DNA from 3 places in the Streptomyces sp. NPDC056486 genome. Region 1 is predicted to be linked to each of the others. Evidence: riboswitches for the same ligand, from Rfam matches in the RefSeq annotation. Region 1 holds a riboswitch; each other region holds the start of a gene.

The links. A riboswitch is a leader RNA that binds a small molecule or an ion and turns the genes downstream of it on or off. The one in region 1 is predicted to bind cobalamin.
Region 2: it holds a riboswitch for cobalamin, as region 1 does, so the genes downstream of both, ACFQ7F_RS36315 (aldehyde dehydrogenase family protein) here and ACFQ7F_RS14580 (CbtB-domain containing protein) in region 1, are expected to answer to the same signal.
Region 3: it holds a riboswitch for cobalamin, as region 1 does, so the genes downstream of both, ACFQ7F_RS14645 (ABC transporter substrate-binding protein) here and ACFQ7F_RS14580 (CbtB-domain containing protein) in region 1, are expected to answer to the same signal.

The regions. Positions count from the first base shown of each region.
Region 1 covers NZ_JBHTSF010000028.1:71,898-77,398, forward strand. Annotated here, with positions in the region: gene ACFQ7F_RS14555 (2-aminoethylphosphonate ABC transporter substrate-binding protein) at 1-221, shown strand, start outside; gene ACFQ7F_RS14560 (HAD-IIA family hydrolase) at 361-1,140, shown strand; gene ACFQ7F_RS14565 (hypothetical protein) at 1,224-1,772, shown strand; gene ACFQ7F_RS14570 (class F sortase) at 1,788-2,453, shown strand; gene ACFQ7F_RS14575 (CbtA family protein) at 2,434-3,291, opposite strand; gene ACFQ7F_RS14580 (CbtB-domain containing protein) at 3,312-3,533, opposite strand; cobalamin riboswitch at 3,566-3,688, opposite strand; gene ACFQ7F_RS14585 (ANTAR domain-containing protein) at 4,141-4,881, opposite strand; gene ACFQ7F_RS14590 (glycoside hydrolase family 6 protein) at 5,046-5,501, shown strand, end outside.
Region 2 covers NZ_JBHTSF010000142.1:16,773-22,273, forward strand. Annotated here, with positions in the region: gene aceA (isocitrate lyase) at 1-1,174, opposite strand, end outside; gene ACFQ7F_RS36310 (short-chain fatty acyl-CoA regulator family protein) at 1,542-2,960, shown strand; cobalamin riboswitch at 2,981-3,166, shown strand; partial or broken gene ACFQ7F_RS36315 (aldehyde dehydrogenase family protein) at 3,409-3,762, shown strand; partial or broken gene ACFQ7F_RS36320 (enoyl-CoA hydratase-related protein) at 3,794-4,384, shown strand; cobalamin riboswitch at 4,485-4,683, shown strand; gene ACFQ7F_RS36325 (energy-coupling factor ABC transporter permease) at 4,713-5,435, shown strand; gene ACFQ7F_RS36330 (energy-coupling factor ABC transporter substrate-binding protein) at 5,441-5,501, shown strand, end outside.
Region 3 covers NZ_JBHTSF010000029.1:32,936-38,436, reverse strand. Annotated here, with positions in the region: gene ACFQ7F_RS14655 (ABC transporter ATP-binding protein) at 1-773, shown strand, start outside; gene tsaD (tRNA (adenosine(37)-N6)-threonylcarbamoyltransferase complex transferase subunit TsaD) at 889-1,947, shown strand; cobalamin riboswitch at 2,019-2,145, shown strand; gene ACFQ7F_RS14645 (ABC transporter substrate-binding protein) at 2,198-3,760, shown strand; gene ACFQ7F_RS14640 (ABC transporter permease) at 3,762-4,709, shown strand; gene ACFQ7F_RS14635 (ABC transporter permease) at 4,709-5,501, shown strand, end outside.

The DNA.
Region 1 (5,501 bases):
AGAAGTTCCTCGACTATCTGCTCAGCCAGAAGGCCCAGCAGCAGGTCAGCGAGATCGGCGGCGGCTTCGCCGCGCGCAAGGACATCAAGGCCACCGACGCCAACGCGGTCGAGCTCGACGGAATCATCGACGGGGTCGAGATCTTCGAGCCCGACTGGTCCGACATCTCCAAGAACCTCCAGACGTACGTCGAGGACTGGAAGTCGGCCACGGGAAGCTGACCGACGATCGAGGAGTGATCGAGGAGTGATCGAGGGGTTCACGATCACCGCATCCTGATTAGGCTGAGGGCCGTCGGCACAGAGCTGTCCCGGCGCCTCTCAGCTCACCCGCTCATCGCAGACCGCAGGAGTGCACCCCATGGCAGAGCGCAAGCCCATCGAATCGTGGCTCACCGACATGGACGGCGTGCTCATCCACGAGGGCGTGCCGATTCCCGGCGCCGACGCCTTCATCAAGAGGCTCCGGGAGTCCGGGAAGCCCTTCCTGGTCCTGACGAACAACTCGATCTACACCGCCCGCGACCTCCAGGCCCGCCTCACCCGCATGGGCCTCGAAGTGCCCGTCGAGAACATCTGGACCTCGGCGCTCGCCACCGCGAAGTTCCTTGACGACCAGCGGCCCGGCGGCACGGCGTACGTGATCGGCGAGGCGGGGCTCACCACCGCCCTGCACGACATCGGGTACGTCCTGACCGACCACGACCCGGACTACGTGGTGCTCGGCGAGACCCGTACGTACTCCTTCGAGGCCATGACCAAGGCCGTACGGCTCATCAACGGCGGGGCTCGTTTCATCTGCACGAACCCGGACGAGACCGGGCCCTCCACGGAGGGACCGCTCCCCGCAACGGGCGCCGTCGCCGCGCTGATCACCAAGGCCACGAAGCGGACCCCGTACTTCGCGGGCAAGCCGAATCCCCTGATGATGCGGACCGGGCTCAACGCCATCGGGGCGCACTCCGAGACCAGCGCGATGATCGGCGACCGCATGGACACGGATGTCCTCGCCGGTCTCGAGGCGGGAATGGAGACCTTCCTGGTCCTCACGGGCCTGACCACCCGCGATGACATCGACCAGTACCCGTTCCGGCCTTCCAACGTCGTGGACTCCATCGCTGACCTGGTCGACCGCGTCTGACCGCCTCCGCAGCACCACCCGTTTGCCGCACACGGGAGGCGTGACGTGCCGCCGCGCGTGAACCTCGAAACAGGAGGTTCACGATGCGTAGAGGTCCACTCACCCTGCGTGGCATCGCTGGTATAGCCGGGGCGGCTGTCCTCGCCACGCTTCCCGTCGCAGCCACCGCACCCGCGTACGCCCATGACGAGGGAAAAGTGCATGCCACGGTCTCCCCGTCCAGCGCCGCGGCCGGGGCCAAAGTGGAGATCAGCGTCACGGGCTGTGACGGTACGACCGGGTCCGCGGGGTCCGGGGCGTTCGACGGGGACGCGAAGCTCACCGGCAGGGACGGCGACAAGTACTCGCTGAACGGCTCCGCCACGATCCGGAACGGCGTCTCCGGCTCGTACGAGATCACCGTCGACTGCGACGGCCACCCCCACCAGCGCGCGGGCTCCGTGGAGGTCGTCCAGCACCACACCACCCCCGTCTCGCCGGTCCACGCGGGTGGCGGCGGCACCGCGCAGCTGGCCGCGCACGCCCAGGAGGCGGGCCCCGGCACCCGGCACGCGGTGATCGGCCTGGTGCTCGCCGGGGTTGCGGCCGTGGCCGTGGCGTTCCGCAGTGTCCGCCGACGCCGCTCCGAGTGACGGGCGACGACCGAGATGTCGGGCCATGAGAAGCCGGCTGGGCACGGGCGATTCCTCACCGGGGTCGCCTGGGCGCTGCTGCTCGTAGGGCTCTGGCTGTGGGGCAGCGACATCACCGACGTACGCGGCGGTGTCTCGGAGCCCACGAACGGTGACGTCGCCGCGGTGGGCCGTCCGTTCGGTGTCGAACTCCCGGACGCGCACGAGCCGTTGGGCGCCGCGAAGCCGCAGCGCGTCGAAGTCCCCTCGCTGAAGGTGCAGGCGCCCGTGATCACCCGCGGGCTCGATCAGGACGGCGCCATCGATCCGCCGCCCTTCGAGCAGGCGAGCTCCGTCGGCTGGTACGGCGGCGGGACGCGCCCCGGCGCGGCGGGCACGTCCCTGTTCGTGGGCCACGTCGACACCGAGACACGCCCCGCTGTCTTCTACGACCTCAGCGCGGTGCGCCCGGGCGAGAAGGTCCGGGTGACCCGGGATGACGGCTCGGTCGCGGAGTTCACCGTGGACGACGTACAAGTCCTCAGCCGGGACCGCTTCGACGCGAAGAAGGCGTACGGCCCCCACGAGGAGGGCCGTGCCGAACTCCGCCTGATCACCTGCGGCGGCACGTTCGACCGGGCGACCAAGACCTACTCGGCGAACGTGGTGGTGTCCGCCTACCTCACCGGCGTGGGGTCGTAGGGCCTGCGCCGGGGGCGGCGCCCGGGCGCGAGGGCACTCCCGCCGCGCTCGCGCCCATGGGGGCACCCCCGGCGGCCCTCTCCCGGAAGGACCGCAGGCCCAGGCCTCCGAAGACCGCCGCGAACACGGCCCACAACAGGGCCTGCGAGGCGACCGAGAGGACGCGGAAATCCCATAGGAGCGTCGCGTCGACCGGGACCGGGTCGGGGTTGTCCGGGAGCAGGAAGAGCACGGCCAGGACGGCGGCCACCGTGAGGGCCGCCGCGATCTGCCGCACCGGGACGGTTCTGGCCGACAGCCGTACGTACACCTGCCGGACGAGGATCATGCCGAGGACGCCGATCACGATCGACGCGAGCCACATCGCCTGACGGTCGCCGACCGTGCCCGCGTCCCCGACGCCCGGCGGGTTCGCCGGGTAGCGCAGACCGGGAAGCAGGGAGACGGCGAGGAAGGCCGCTCCCGCGAAGGTCAGGGCGCGCGGCCACGGGTCCGCGCGCGGATCGCGGCGGTGCACCAGGGCGTACGCCACCGCGAAGAGGGCGCCGATGGCCAGACCGGCGACGATCGCGGTGACCACCAGGCCCGCGTGCTGCGTCGAGCGCGTGAACAGCTCCTCGTGGTGCTGTGCGGACTGCCCGGCACCGTGCGCGTGTTCCTGGGCCGCCGCTCGTTTCTCCTCGGCGCGGATCGCCCGGTCCATCAGCGGCTCGGCGAGGAGCAGGGAGAAGAGACCGGCCGTGAGGCCCGCCGTTCCTCCCGCCACGAGACCCCGGCCGAGCAGGGGCAGGACAGGTGAGGACGAGGACGAGGACGAGGGAGGCGAGGGGGGTGGCATGGTGCCGCGTCCGTCCCCGGTCAGTGGCACGGGGCACCGAAGAGGTGCCTGCCGTCGTGCGCGAACTCGTGCAGATAGCTGCCGGTCGCCGAGATCAGTGAGCCGTTGTCGATGAAGACGGCGTAGAGCGCGATCAGCGCGATGATGACCGCGGCGGACGCGATGAGCCAGTCGCGGGTATGGACGGTGGCAGCGTCGGCCGCCGCGCTGTCGGTGTGCGGTGCCGCGGTGTGCAGTGACATATCGAAGGGCCTCCTTCTGGGGTTTCCACGCCCCGAAGCAGGAGTACGACAGCTCAGTTCCTGACTTCCGCACGCCGTGCGGGCGTTCGGTCACAGTGGCGGGACCGTTCCGGAATCGCACCGGGTTCCTGTCAACCGTCGTCTCGATGTATGTACTTGTGTCCCGGAGAGTCCCAGTTGGTCATGGACACTGTCAACGGTGTACGTGTCTGCCCGTGTCCGGCTGCGTATGCCTGTGTATGCCTGGGTCTGCTTTTGTCTGCCTGTGCCTGTGCCTGTGCCTGTCTCTGCCTGCCTGTGCGCCTGCCTGTGTCAGGACAACCTGGCCCGGTCGGCGGCCCGCTCCCCCCGGAGCCGTCGACCGGGCTGGTCCTCGACCGCGCGCGCACGAGCTGCGGGAGTAACCCGGCGCCGGCGCGGGAGGTTCGGTGGCCAACCCCGCAATGCGGGATGGACGATCAGGCCGGGGGCTTGGGCCGTTGGGACGACTCTAGAACGGATGGGCGCTGGAGCCTAGGGGGCGATTGACGCCAAGTCGTGATCCGCTTTCTCTCCGTGATCATCGCAGGTGGTGGCGTTTCCGGAATGACCTTCGGAGAGATTCGGATCAACTGCCGCGCAGTACCGAGTCGTTGAGCGTCCCCTTGATCACCTCCGTGGCGACCAGGTCTATGACCAGGCGTTCTCTGCGTGCGTACCGCCGCAGCGCCTCAAAGGCCTCATCCACACCAGTGTGCCAGCGCTCAGCGAGTATGCCTTTGGCCTGTTCAATGCGTATGCGGCTGGTCAGGGCGCCTTGGAGCTGTGTGGCGAGGATCCGGTACTCCGTGTAGGCGCGGTGATTGTGCAGACCTACCGCGGCCGCGTCGGCGATCGCCTGGGCCAGGTTCAACTCCCCGTTGATGTGCGGGACCCCGGAGGTCTCGGGCATGAAGACGTTGAGCGCGCCGAGCAGGGTCTTGCGCTGTCGCAGCGGTACCGCGTACGTCATTCCGATTCCATGGCGCAGGGCAAGCGGAGTGAACTCCGGCCAGCGCTGGGCAGGTTCGGCCGCGGTGAGCTGTACCGGAGGCACGGGCCGCCCCGTGCCGAGGCTCTCCACGCAGGGCCCGCCGGTCTGTTGGGCCCCGAGCAGGGCGAGCGCCAGCTCACGGGGGTGGGCGCCGGCGGCCCCCGCGGGTGCGCCCGCGCCGTCGAAGACGACTCCGGCCGCGGACGCGTCGAGCAGTTCCACGGTGTGGCCCGCGACCCGGCTCAGATAGCGCTCCGGGTCGAAGTCGTCGTCCAGGGTGTTCGTGGTCTCCAACAGGACTTGGGCCAGTCGTAATTCAGAGGTGTGATCCCGCATGGTCTCCTCCCCAAGAGCTGCGCCCCGCGCCCTGCTCGCCTACCCCCGGGCGCCGCGCTGTAACAGCTCACCAACAGGTATCCGTCGCGGGCGGGCGGGCCTCGTGGGCCGGGAGTGCGTATGTCAGGATTGAGAAATCGGACAGTGCACCCAAGGGGGAGTGGATGTACCACAAAAACACCGGCCCCGGTCATCGGATCGTGGCCCGGGGGGTGAAGGCTGCGGCGGCGTTTGCGGGGGCGGCGCTGCTGCTGTCGGGGTGCTCCTCCGATGACGGCAAGGACTCGTCGGGGCAGCCGGTCAAACAGCAGCCGAAGGGCTCCGACCCGTACTGGGTCAACCCCGAGGGCAACGCCGCCAAGCAGGTCGCTTCGTACGAGAAGGACGGCAAGAAGGACGACGCCGAACTGATCCGCAAGATCGCCGAACAGCCGGTTCCCGAATGGATCATCCCGGAGAACGCGGAGGATCAGGCACGCGGCTTCACCGAGGCCGCCCAGAAGGCCGACAGGGACGCCCTGTTGGTCCTCTACAACATCCCGCACCGTGACTGCGGTCAGTACTCGGGCGGCGGCGCGGCCGACGGCAACGAGTACAGGAAGTTCATCGACCAGGTCGCC
Region 2 (5,501 bases), on a different contig from region 1:
GCGCTTGCGCGGCGAACTCGCGCTCCTGGAGGTCCACATAGGCGGTCATGCCGTGCTCGGCGTAGCCGCGGGCCAGGTCGAACATGCCGTGGTTGAGGGAGTGGAACCCGGCCAGGGTGATGAACTGGAAGCGGTAGCCCATCGCGCCGAGCTCGCGCTGGAACTTGGCGATCTGGTCGTCGTCCAGGGAGGCACGCCAGTTGAACGACGGCGAGCAGTTGTAGGCGAGCATCTGGTCGGGGTGCTCGGCGTGGATCGCCTCGGCGAACTCGCGGGCCTGGGCGAGGTCAGGGGTGCCGGTCTCGACCCAGATGAGGTCCGCGTACGGGGCGTAGGCGAGGCCGCGGGCGATGACGGGCTCCATGCCGTTCCGCACCCGGTAGAAGCCTTCAGCGGTGCGCTCGCCCGTGACGAACCGGGCGTCACGCTCGTCGACATCGCTGGTCAGCAGGTTCGCGGCGAGCGCGTCCGTACGTGCCACGATCAGCGTCGGCACATCGGCGATGTCGGCGGCAAGGCGGGCCGCGTTGAGGGTGCGGATGTGCTGGCCGGTGGGCACGAGGACCTTTCCGCCCAGGTGGCCGCACTTCTTCTCGGAGGCAAGCTGGTCCTCGTAGTGGATGCCCGCCGCACCCGCGGCGATCATCGCCTTGGTCAGTTCGAAGGCGTTGAGCGGACCGCCGAAGCCCGCCTCGGCGTCGGCGACGATCGGCGCGAGCCAGTCGGTGACGTCCTCACCGCCCTCGGCGGTGGCGATCTGGTCGGCGCGCAGCAGGGCGTTGTTGATCCGGCGGACCACCTGGGGAACCGAGTTGGCGGGGTAGAGCGACTGGTCGGGGTAGGTGTGCCCGGCCTGGTTGGCATCGGCGGCCACCTGCCAGCCGGACAGATAGATCGCCTGGAGACCGGCCTTGACCTGCTGGACGGCCTGACCGCCGGTCAGGGCGCCGAGCGCGTGGATGTAGTCCTGCTCGTGCAGCTGCCGCCACAGCCGCTCGGCCCCGCGCCGGGCGAGGGTGCTCTCCTCACGGACGCTGCCGGAGAGCCTGACCACGTCCTCGGCGGTGTAGGTGCGCTCGATGCCCTTCCAGCGGGAGTCGGTCGCCCACCGCTGAGCCAGCTCCTGGGCCGTTGCGGTCGTCGTCCCCGTTGTCGTCGTCCCTGCCTGTGCCATGACCGTCTCCTGAAGACTCGTGAACTATGCGAATGTCTGACACTGGGTGCCGGACGAGTTGAGGGTGCGGCCCGCCGATTCCGGGGTGAGCCATCCGAGCAATGCTGCCGAGCCGGGTGGAAGGGTCGGGATCGCCGACGTCAGGGCATTGAGCCGTACCCCGTTTCCGATCCGCCCGACGGAGTCCGGCGGGCCGCAGTACGACTCTGGCATCGGCACTCAGTGCCATCAAGCAGGGAAAGCTGCCAACTTCTGCGCATCTTCCGGCGCCGTATTGCCAACTCTGTTAATGCCTGCAGTCCCTTTCGCGTGGCTACCATCACGGGCAGTGCCGACGAGGGTGACCGTGACCGGACAGGAGCCATGGGTGAGCAAGACGTACGCGGGAGCACGGCTGCGGAGGCTGCGGGAGGAGCGCCGCATGAGCCAGGCCGATCTGGCCCGGACCCTGGCCATCTCGCCGAGCTATCTGAACCAGATGGAGCACGACTCCCGACCGCTGACCGTGCCCGTGCTGCTGCGGCTCACTGAGGCGTTCGGAGTCGACCCGGGCTTCTTCTCCGAGCGCGACACCAGCCGCTTGGTGGCGGACCTGCGGGACGCCCTCACCGGCGAGGTCCTGGCCGGCCGGGTGTCCGCGTCCGACCTCTCGGACCTGGCATCGCGCATGCCCGCCGTGGCAACGGTCCTGGTGGACCTGGGCCGAAGGAACCAGCACCTCACCGAACAGCTCTCCGAAGCCGCGGAGGGGCGGGGGCCGGGAACGGCGGCGCAGCCCCGCTCCGCGCACGAGGAGATCCGTGAGTTCTTCTACCGGCGCCAGAATTACCTGCACGACATCGATCTCGCCGCCGAACAGTTCGCCGCCGAGATCGGCATACGCCCCGGCGAGGTCGTGCGCGCCCTGTCCGCACGCCTCGCCGAGCGCCACGGGGTGCGCCTGGCCGCGGACGCCCACGAGCTCCTGCACCACTACGACCCGACGGCCCGGGTCCTGCACCTCTCCAACCGTCTTCGCCCCGGCCAGCAGGCGTTCCGGATGGCCACTCAGCTCGTGCTCCTCGAGTACGCCGACGAGGTGTCCGCCCTCGCGTCGGAGGACTTCGACCGAGAGGCCGCGGCCTGGCCGCTGGCCCGCATCGGGATCGCCAACCACTTCGCTGCCGCGCTGATCCTGCCCTACCGCCGTTTCCACGCGGCCGCGGAGGAGTTCCGCTACGACATCGAGCGTCTCACCGACCACTTCGGACTCGGCTACGAGACGATCTGCCACCGCCTCAGCACCCTGCAGCGGCCCCGGCTGCGCGGTGTGCCCTTCTCCTTCGTGCGGGTCGACCGGGCGGGCAACATGTCGAAGCGGCAGTCCGCCACCGCCTTCCACTTCTCCCGCGCGGGCGGCACCTGCCCGCTGTGGAACGTGTACGAGGCGTTCGCCGCGCCAGGGCGCATCCACGTCCAGGTGGCCTCCATGCCGGACGGACAGCGATTCCTGTGGACCGCCCGAGCGGTCACCCGGCACCGCGGCGGCTGGGGCGAGCCCGGCAAGACCTTCGCCATCGGCCTCGGCTGCGAGATCCGCCACGCCTCACGGCTCGTCTACTCCGACGGCCTCGACCTCGACAGCGCGTCATCCGCCGTGCCCATCGGCATGGGCTGCCGCCTCTGCGAACGCACGGACTGCCCCCAGCGGGCGGTGCCACCACTGGACCGCAGCCTGGCGATCGACGAGAACAGCAGCACCTTCGTGCCCTACCCCGTGGCCGGGAAGCGGGCGGGCGGCGAATGAGGGGGTGGACTTACTAGGACGTCCAACTATATCTTCGTGGCACAAGGTCCGCGGTGCAGGGAAGCCGGTGTGAAACCGGCACGGTCCCGCCACTGTGACCGGGGAGTGTGCTGCCATCCACACGCCACTGGCGAGGTCTGCCGGGAAGGCGGGCGCCGCGCGTAGATCCGGGAGTCAGGATACCGGCCGCGGAATGTTCCGTGTTGTCCACGAGGATGGAGCAGACACGCATGGCACCGGTCCGTACCCACGACCCTGGTGATCCGGCGGAGCGCGGTCAACTCGCCACGCGCTCATAGGACTTCGCGACCTCCGGTGGTCTTCCTCCACGCCTGACGGTCCCGACGTCCGCTGTCCCGCGGCTCGCACCGGCAGCGCACACACCCGTGCGCCCCGCCGGCGGCTCGCCGTGCCCTCCCCGGATCGCACCTGACGAGAGCAGGCACCCATGGTCCGTGAACTCACCCATTTCGTCGGCGGTAAGCACACCGTCGGCGCCTCCGGCCTCTTCGGCGACGTGTACGACCCCAACACCGGCACCGTCCAGGCCCGCGTACCGCTCGCCGACCGGGCCGACACCGAGACGGCGATCGCCGACGCGGTCAACGCGCAGCAGGAGTGGGGCCGTTGGAACCCGCAGCGGCGCGCCCGTGTCCTGCTGCGCTTCCTCCAACTCGTCGAGGCGGAGCGAGACTCCCTGGCGCGGATGCTTTCGGCCGAGCACGGCAAGACCGTGGCCGACGCGCACGGCGACCTTCAACGCGGCCTGGAGGTGGTGGAGTTCGCGGCCGGTATCCCGCACCACCCACCTGGCGCTCACCGGCGCGCGGATCGGCGCCGGCGATGCCCTGCTGTGCGGGCTCGCCGATCACTTCGTGCCCTCCGGCAACCTGCCCGGGTTCCTTGACGACCTCGCCACGCAGCCGGTCTGGGACGCCCTGGAGATGTACGTGCGCCAGCCACCGCCCGGCGACCTTGCCGGTCACCGGACCTGGATCGACGACTGCTACGGCGCCGACACCGCCGTGTTCGGTCAGCCCGAGATCAAACTGGGTGTCATCCCCGGCATCGGCGGCTCGCAGCGGCTGACCCGCGCGGTCGGCAAGGCCAAGGCCATGGAGATGTGCCTGACCGGCCGCACCATGGACGCCGAGGGAGCGGAGCGGGCCGGGCTCGTCTCCCGCGTGGTGCCCGCCGCTGAACTCGTCGGCGAGGCCCTCGCCGTCGCCGAGACCGTCGCGGGCATGTCCCTGCCCGTCGCGATGATGGCGAAGGAAGCGGTGTCCCGGGCCTTCGAGACGACTCTGGCGGAGGGCGTCCGCTTCGAACGCCGCCTTTTCCACGCCGTGTTCGCGACCGCGGACCAGAAGGAGGGCATGGCCGCCTTCGTCGACAAGCGACCGCCCGGCTTCACGCACTCCTGAGGCGCCCCGGCCGCGGTGCACAGGGGCTGACCAGGGGCGTACGCCCCTGGTCGGGTGCGCTCGCGTGCCACAGGTGCAGCCGTCCCACAAGTTGTCAGGAAACTCGGTTGCGCACTATGGTCACCACGCCTTGGTGAACGGGAAATCCGGTGTGATGCCGGTGCGGCCCTCGCCACTGTGATCGGGAAGTCCGGCTCCAGCCCTCGCGGCAGCCACTGGGTGCACACGCATCCGGGAAGGCGGAGTCCGGTCGGTATGACCCGTAAGCCAGGAGACCGGCCAAGGCGCGTTGTCCATCCACGAGGTGCTGGAGAGGGTCTGCTTAGCCATGCACATAGCCGAGGGTTTCCTCCCACCGGCGCACGCGATCGCCTGGGGCGTAGCGTCCGCGCCGTTCGTCGTCCACGGAGTCCGCTCCCTGACCCGTGAGGTCAAGGAGCACCCGGAGAGCACACTGCTCCTGGGCGCCTCCGGAGCCTTCACTTTTGTCCTTTCCGCCCTGAAAATCCCTTCCGTGACGGGCAGTTGTTCGCACCCGACGGGCACCGGGCTCGGCGCGATCCTGTTCCGGCCGCCGATCATGACGGTGCTCGGCACCATCACGCTGCTGTTCCAGGCCCTGCTGCTCGCCCATGGCGGGCTCACCACGCTCGGCGCCAATGTGTTCTCCATGGCGATCGTCGGGCCCTGGGCGGGATACGCCGTCTACCGGCTCCTGAAGCGGTTCGACGTGCCGCTCATGGTCGCCGTGTTCTTCGGCGCGTTCGTCGCCGACCTGTCCACGTACTGCGTCACCAGCGTCCAGCTGGCCCTGGCGTTCCCCGACCCGAGCAGCGGATTCATCGGCGCTCTGGGCAAGTTCGGCGGCATCTTCGCCGTCACGCAGATCCCCCTGGCCGTCAGTGAGGGACTGCTCACCGTCCTGGTGATGCGGCTGCTCGTGCAGTCGAGCAAGGGCGAGCTCACGCGGCTCGGCGTACTGCTGCAGGGCAAGCAGTCGACCGTGACCGCGACGAAGAAGACGGAGACAGGGACGGGGGCCGGCGCCTGATGAGCATGAGCCGGAACGCGAAGATCAACATGGTGCTCCTCGTCATCGTCGCCGCGCTCGCGGTAC
Region 3 (5,501 bases), on a different contig from region 1:
GCGGCAAGGAACTCCTCGCCTGGCGCCGCCGCGTCCAGATGGTCTTCCAGGACCCCTTCGCCTCCCTCAACGCGCGCATGTCGGCCGCCGATCTGATCGGCGAACCCTGGCGCACCCACCGGGACGTCGTACCGGGTCCGAAGGCCCGGGAGAAACGCGTCCGCGAACTGCTCGCCCTGGTCGGTCTTCGGGACAGCGACGCCCACCGCTACCCCAATGAGTTCTCCGGCGGACAGCGCCAGCGCATCGGCATCGCCCGCGCCCTTGCCCTGGACCCCGACCTCATCGTGTGTGACGAGCCCGTCTCCGCCCTCGACCTGTCCGTGCAGGCGCAGGTCCTGAACGTCCTGTCGGAACTCCGCTCACGCCTCGGTGTCGCGTACGTGTTCATCTCCCACGACCTGTCCGTGGTGCGCTACATCGCCGACCGGGTGACGGTGATGTACCTGGGCAAGGTCATCGAGCACGGGAACACCGAGGAGGTCTTCGACCGCCCCCAACACCCCTACACCTCGGCGCTGATGTCGGCCGCACCGGTCCTGGACGCCTCCCGCGCCAGTGGTGACCAGGAGATCCAGCTCCAGGGGGAGATCCCCTCGCCTTTCGACATCCCCTCCGGCTGCCGCTTCCGTACCCGGTGCTGGCGTGCCGAGGACGTGTGCGCCACCGAGGCGCCGCCGCTCGTGGTCCGCGGGACGACGGGCGCGGCCGACTCCCACACAGCTCTGTGCCACTTCCCCTTGGAGCCGGCGACGGAGTCAGCGGGGATATGAGACTGCGCCGGGGACGCGGCGGCGATCGGGGGGCGGGTGTGCTCGCCACTCTCTTATTGCACATATATTGCAACTAGCGACAATGTGCAGAAGGAGGGTCGCGGTGAGTGGACCGGTGGTGCTGGGGATCGAGTCGTCGTGCGACGAAACCGGCGCGGGCATCGTGCGGGGCGGGAAACTCCTTGCCCACGTGGTGGCGTCGAGCATGGACGAACACGCCCGCTTCGGTGGCGTGGTGCCCGAGATCGCAGCCCGCGCCCATCTGCACGCCTTCACTCCGGTCGTGCGACAAGCCCTGGCGGACGCCGGTCTGCGACTTGAGCAGATCGACGCCGTCGCCGTCACCACGGGACCCGGCCTCTCCGGCGCCCTGCAGGTCGGCCTTGCCGGTGCGAAGTCCCTGGCCTACGCGGCGGACGTCCCGCTGTACGGAGTGCACCACCTGGCCGGACATGTCGCCGCCGACACCCTTGAGCACGGCCCGCTGCCCGAGCCGTGCGTGGTCCTCATCGTTTCCGGTGGCCACACTTCCCTGCTCCTGGTCCCGGACCTGGTGCGCGAGCTGATCCTGCACCTGGGCGACACGCTCGACGACGCGGCCGGCGAGTGCTTCGACAAGGTCGCCCGCATCCTGGGCCTGCCGTATCCCGGCGGGCCCGCCATCGACCGCGCCGCGCGTGACGGCGACCCGGGCGCGGTCACCTTCCCGCGCCCGCTGACCCGGGCCGGGGACGACCCGTACGCGTTCTCCTTCTCCGGATTGAAGACGGCCGCCGCACGCTGGGTGGAGCAGCACCGGCAGCGTGGCGCGGAGCCGTCGGTCGCCGACGGGGCGGCCGCGCTGCAGGAGGCCGTCGCCGACGTCCTCACCCGTAAGGCCTTGCGTGCGTGCCGCGATCACGACGTGAGGACACTGATCGTGGTCGGGGGAGTGGCCGCCAACTCCCGTGTGCGGGCCCTGGCCGAACAGCGCTGCCGGGCCGCGGGCATCGAGCTGCGGGTACCGCCGATGACGCTGTGCACCGACAACGGTGCCATGATCGCCGCCGTCGGTGACCTGTTGGTCCGCTCCGGCGCCCAACCCGCTCCGCTCGATGTGTCGATCGACCCGTCCGCACCGCTGGAGTACGCGTCCCTCGCGCCGCTGCCGAAGCCCACGGCGCGGGCTGCTTGACGTCACCGCTCACCGCACGGCCCGCACCTATTGCCTCGTACGCAACAATGAGCACACGAGGCGACGGGAGCCAGGAAGCCGGTGTGAATCCGGCGCGGTCCCGCCACTGTGACCGGGGAGCGATCCTCCTGCACGCCACTGTCCGCGCACGTGGACGGGAAGGCGGAGGCGAGCGACGATCCGGGAGTCAGGAGACTGACCCGTCGCCGGTCTGACAGCAGGGGCGAGGACACCCCGGAGAGGATCGACTGTGATCACGTATGCCCGGACGGCGCCGAAGCAGCGACCGGAACCCGGCAGACGAGGAGTCCTTGCCGCCGGAGGCGCCCTGGCGCTCACCGCGTCCGGCCTGCTCACCGGCTGCGGCGGGGACGGGAAGGACGGGGGAGGCAGCGACCGGTTCCGCGCCGCGTTCACGGCCGGCGGCTCCCAGGAAACCCTCGACCCCCACGTCGCCCCGAACTTCGTCGACCAAGCCCGCGCCAAGGCCCTCTACGACACGCTCGGTACGTACGCGGACGACATGTCCGTCCGTGCGCGCCTCGCGGAGTCATGGGAGAGCGACGCCTCCGGCACCCGGTGGCGAATACGTCTGCGCGCGGCGGAATTCCACGACGGGAAGCCCGTCACCGCGAACGACGTCCTCTACAGTTACCGCCGCGCCGCCGACCCCGATACCGGCTCGCCCTCGCAGGTGCTGCTCTCCTCGATCGATTTCGCCGCGAGCAAGGCCGACGGCGAACGGTCCGTGGTCTTCAAGCTGAAGGCGCCGAACTTCGAGTTCCCATCCGTCCTCGCGGGCCCCGGCACCGAGATCATCCCCGACGGGACGAAGGACTTCCGCAAGCCCGTCGGCTCCGGTCCCTTCACCTATGTGTCGTTCACGCCCGGAGGCATCGCCCGCTACCGGGGCTGGGCGGACCACTGGGACGGCGCTCCGCACATCGCCGGGCTCGAGATCGTCCCGGCGAACGACGAGTCGGCGCGGCTCAACGCGCTGCTGTCCGGGCAGGTGCACTACGCCGCCGACATGGCCGGTTCCTCCGTGGAACGGCTGAAGAAGGAGAGCTCGACCCGGTTGCTGACGGCCGAGCGGGCGACCGCGCAGCAGCTCCTCCTGCGCACCGGCCGCGAGCCGTTCGACGATCCACGCCTGGTGCGGGCCGTACAGCTCGGCATCGACCGGGCGGCGCTGGTGCGTATCGCGCTTGCCGGCCACGGTGAGATCGGCGACGACCTGTTCGGGATGGGCCTGCGCGGCTACCCGGACGACCTCGAGCCGCGTGCACGGGATGTCGACGAAGCGCGCAAGTTGGTGAAGGAGGCCGGCGCCGATGGCCTGCACATCACCGTGGAGACGAGTTCCGTCGACGCCGCGTGGGAGCCGGCCGCGGATCTGATGGCGCGGCAGCTGCGCGAGGTCGGACTGAAGCTGACGGCCAACACCCGTGCTTCCAGCACCTACTTCTCCGAGATCAAGACGAAGGGCGTCGCCGCCTTCAACACCACCTCCACCCTGCCTGTCTCCGACTTCCTGCAACAGCGGGTCCGTGGCGGAGCGGCCCGCAACCAGACGCAGTACGCGTCGAAGAAGTTCGACGCGCTGCTCGAGCGAGCCCGAACCACCCGGGACGAGAAGGATCGGCTGAGCTTGCTTGCCCGCGCCCAGAAGATCGCCCGCGACGAATCCGGCCTCCTTGTGTGGGCGTTCTCCGATGCCAACGACGCCATCGACGAGTCCGTCCGCGGCCTGCGCGCGGCACCGCCGAACTCCCACGACTGGGCCCGCTTCGACCGGGTCCGCATCGGCTGAGGTGCGCGCCTACATCCTGCGGCGTTCGCTCCTGGCACTGGTCCAATGCCTGTTCGTACTGGTGGCTGTGTTCGCCGTCGGGTCGCTCCTTCCCGGCGACACCGCCGACGTATTGCGCGGTGAACTCGGTACGCCCGAACAAGTGGCAGCGCTACGGCAACAGTTGGGCCTTGACCAACCGGCCTGGACCCGCTTCTGGCACTGGCTCGGCCGCCTGCTCACCGGTGACCTCGGAAACTCCCTGACGACCGGGCTGCCCGTGGTCGACGACATCGGCCGCCGAACCGGGGTGACGCTGCTGCTCGGTGTGCCTGCGCTGGTCCTCGTCACCGTGGTGGCGCCGCTGCTCGGCACCATGTCCGGTTTGCGAGAGGGGAGCCGCACCGACCGTGCATTGAACGCGGCCGCCGTGCTGCTGCACGCCGTCCCGGAGTTCGTGCTCGGGCTGCTGCTCGTCGCATCGGTGTCGCTGGCGGCCGGACTGCTGCCCGCCACCGCCGTCGGTATGGACACGGCCGCGTTGCTGGCGGAGCCCGCGGTCCTGGTGCTCCCCGTCACCGTACTGACGGCCAGGCACCTGTGTGATCTGGCGCGCCAGATCCGCGTGGGCGTAGCGGCCGAACAGCCTGGCCCCGTCGCCGAGCACCTACGGCTCCTCGGCATGCAGGAACGCACGGTGGTGCTGCGCCACGTGCTGCCCAATGCCCTCGGCCCCGCCGCCCAGCAGTACGCCCGGTGCGTGGAGGGGCTCCTTGGCGGCGCCGTGCTCGTGGAGGCGGTGTTCGGATTCCGCGGCCTCGGCAGCGGCTTCGTCGAGGCGGTGCAGAACCGGGACCTGCCCCAAGTACAGACGTATGCACTCTTGTTCGCGGGCACCGCCGTCGTCGTGAACCTCGTCGCCGATCTGGTCGCCCACCGCCTCGCACCGCGCAGGGAGGTGACGGCGTGATGCTGCCGGAGAAGGCCGACCCGGTGGGTGAGGTACGACCGCGCATGCCGTGGATCGCCTTGCTTCTGCTGGGGGTGCCGGTGCTCGCGGCCCTGCTGGGGCCGTGGCTGGCGGGGGAGGCGTCACCGGACGAGGATGCGCTGCCTTCGCAGCCGCCCGGGGCGGGTCACCTGCTCGGCACGGACGTCCTTGGACGCGACGTGCTGGCGCTCGTTTTGCAGGGCGGTGCCTCGGTGGTGGGCAGCGCCCTGGCGGCACTCTTGGTCGGTATGGCCGCCGGGGTTCCGCTGGGTCTGCTGGCCGCGGGTCCGCGGCGTGGCCTGGACGAGGCGGTGATGCGTGCACTGGATCTGCTCCTCGCCTTCCCCGGCCTGCTGGTCCTGATGACCCTGGCCGCGACGGGGCACCGTGAGTGGTTCTGGCTGGTGACGGTCGCCGGAATGCTTCAAGTCCCCGCCGTCGCACGCCTGGTGCGTGGCGCCGCGCTCGCGCCGGGTTCCCGCACGGTCGTCGAGGCGCTGCGGATGCAGGGGCACGGCTGGGCGTACATCCATCTCCGGCATCTGGCGCGGGAGCTGGCCGCTCCGCTGGCCACCGATGCGGGCGGCCGGTTCTCCGCCGTGCTGTACCTGTTGGCGTCCGCCAACTTTCTCGGTCTTGGACTCCCCGCTTCCTCGCCCGACTGGGCCGTGCTCATCGAGCGCAACAGCGACGCCCTGTTCACCCAGCCCGCCGCCGTCCTGGTACCCGCCGGTCTCCTGACGGCGCTGTGCGTCGGCGGAAACCTGCTGG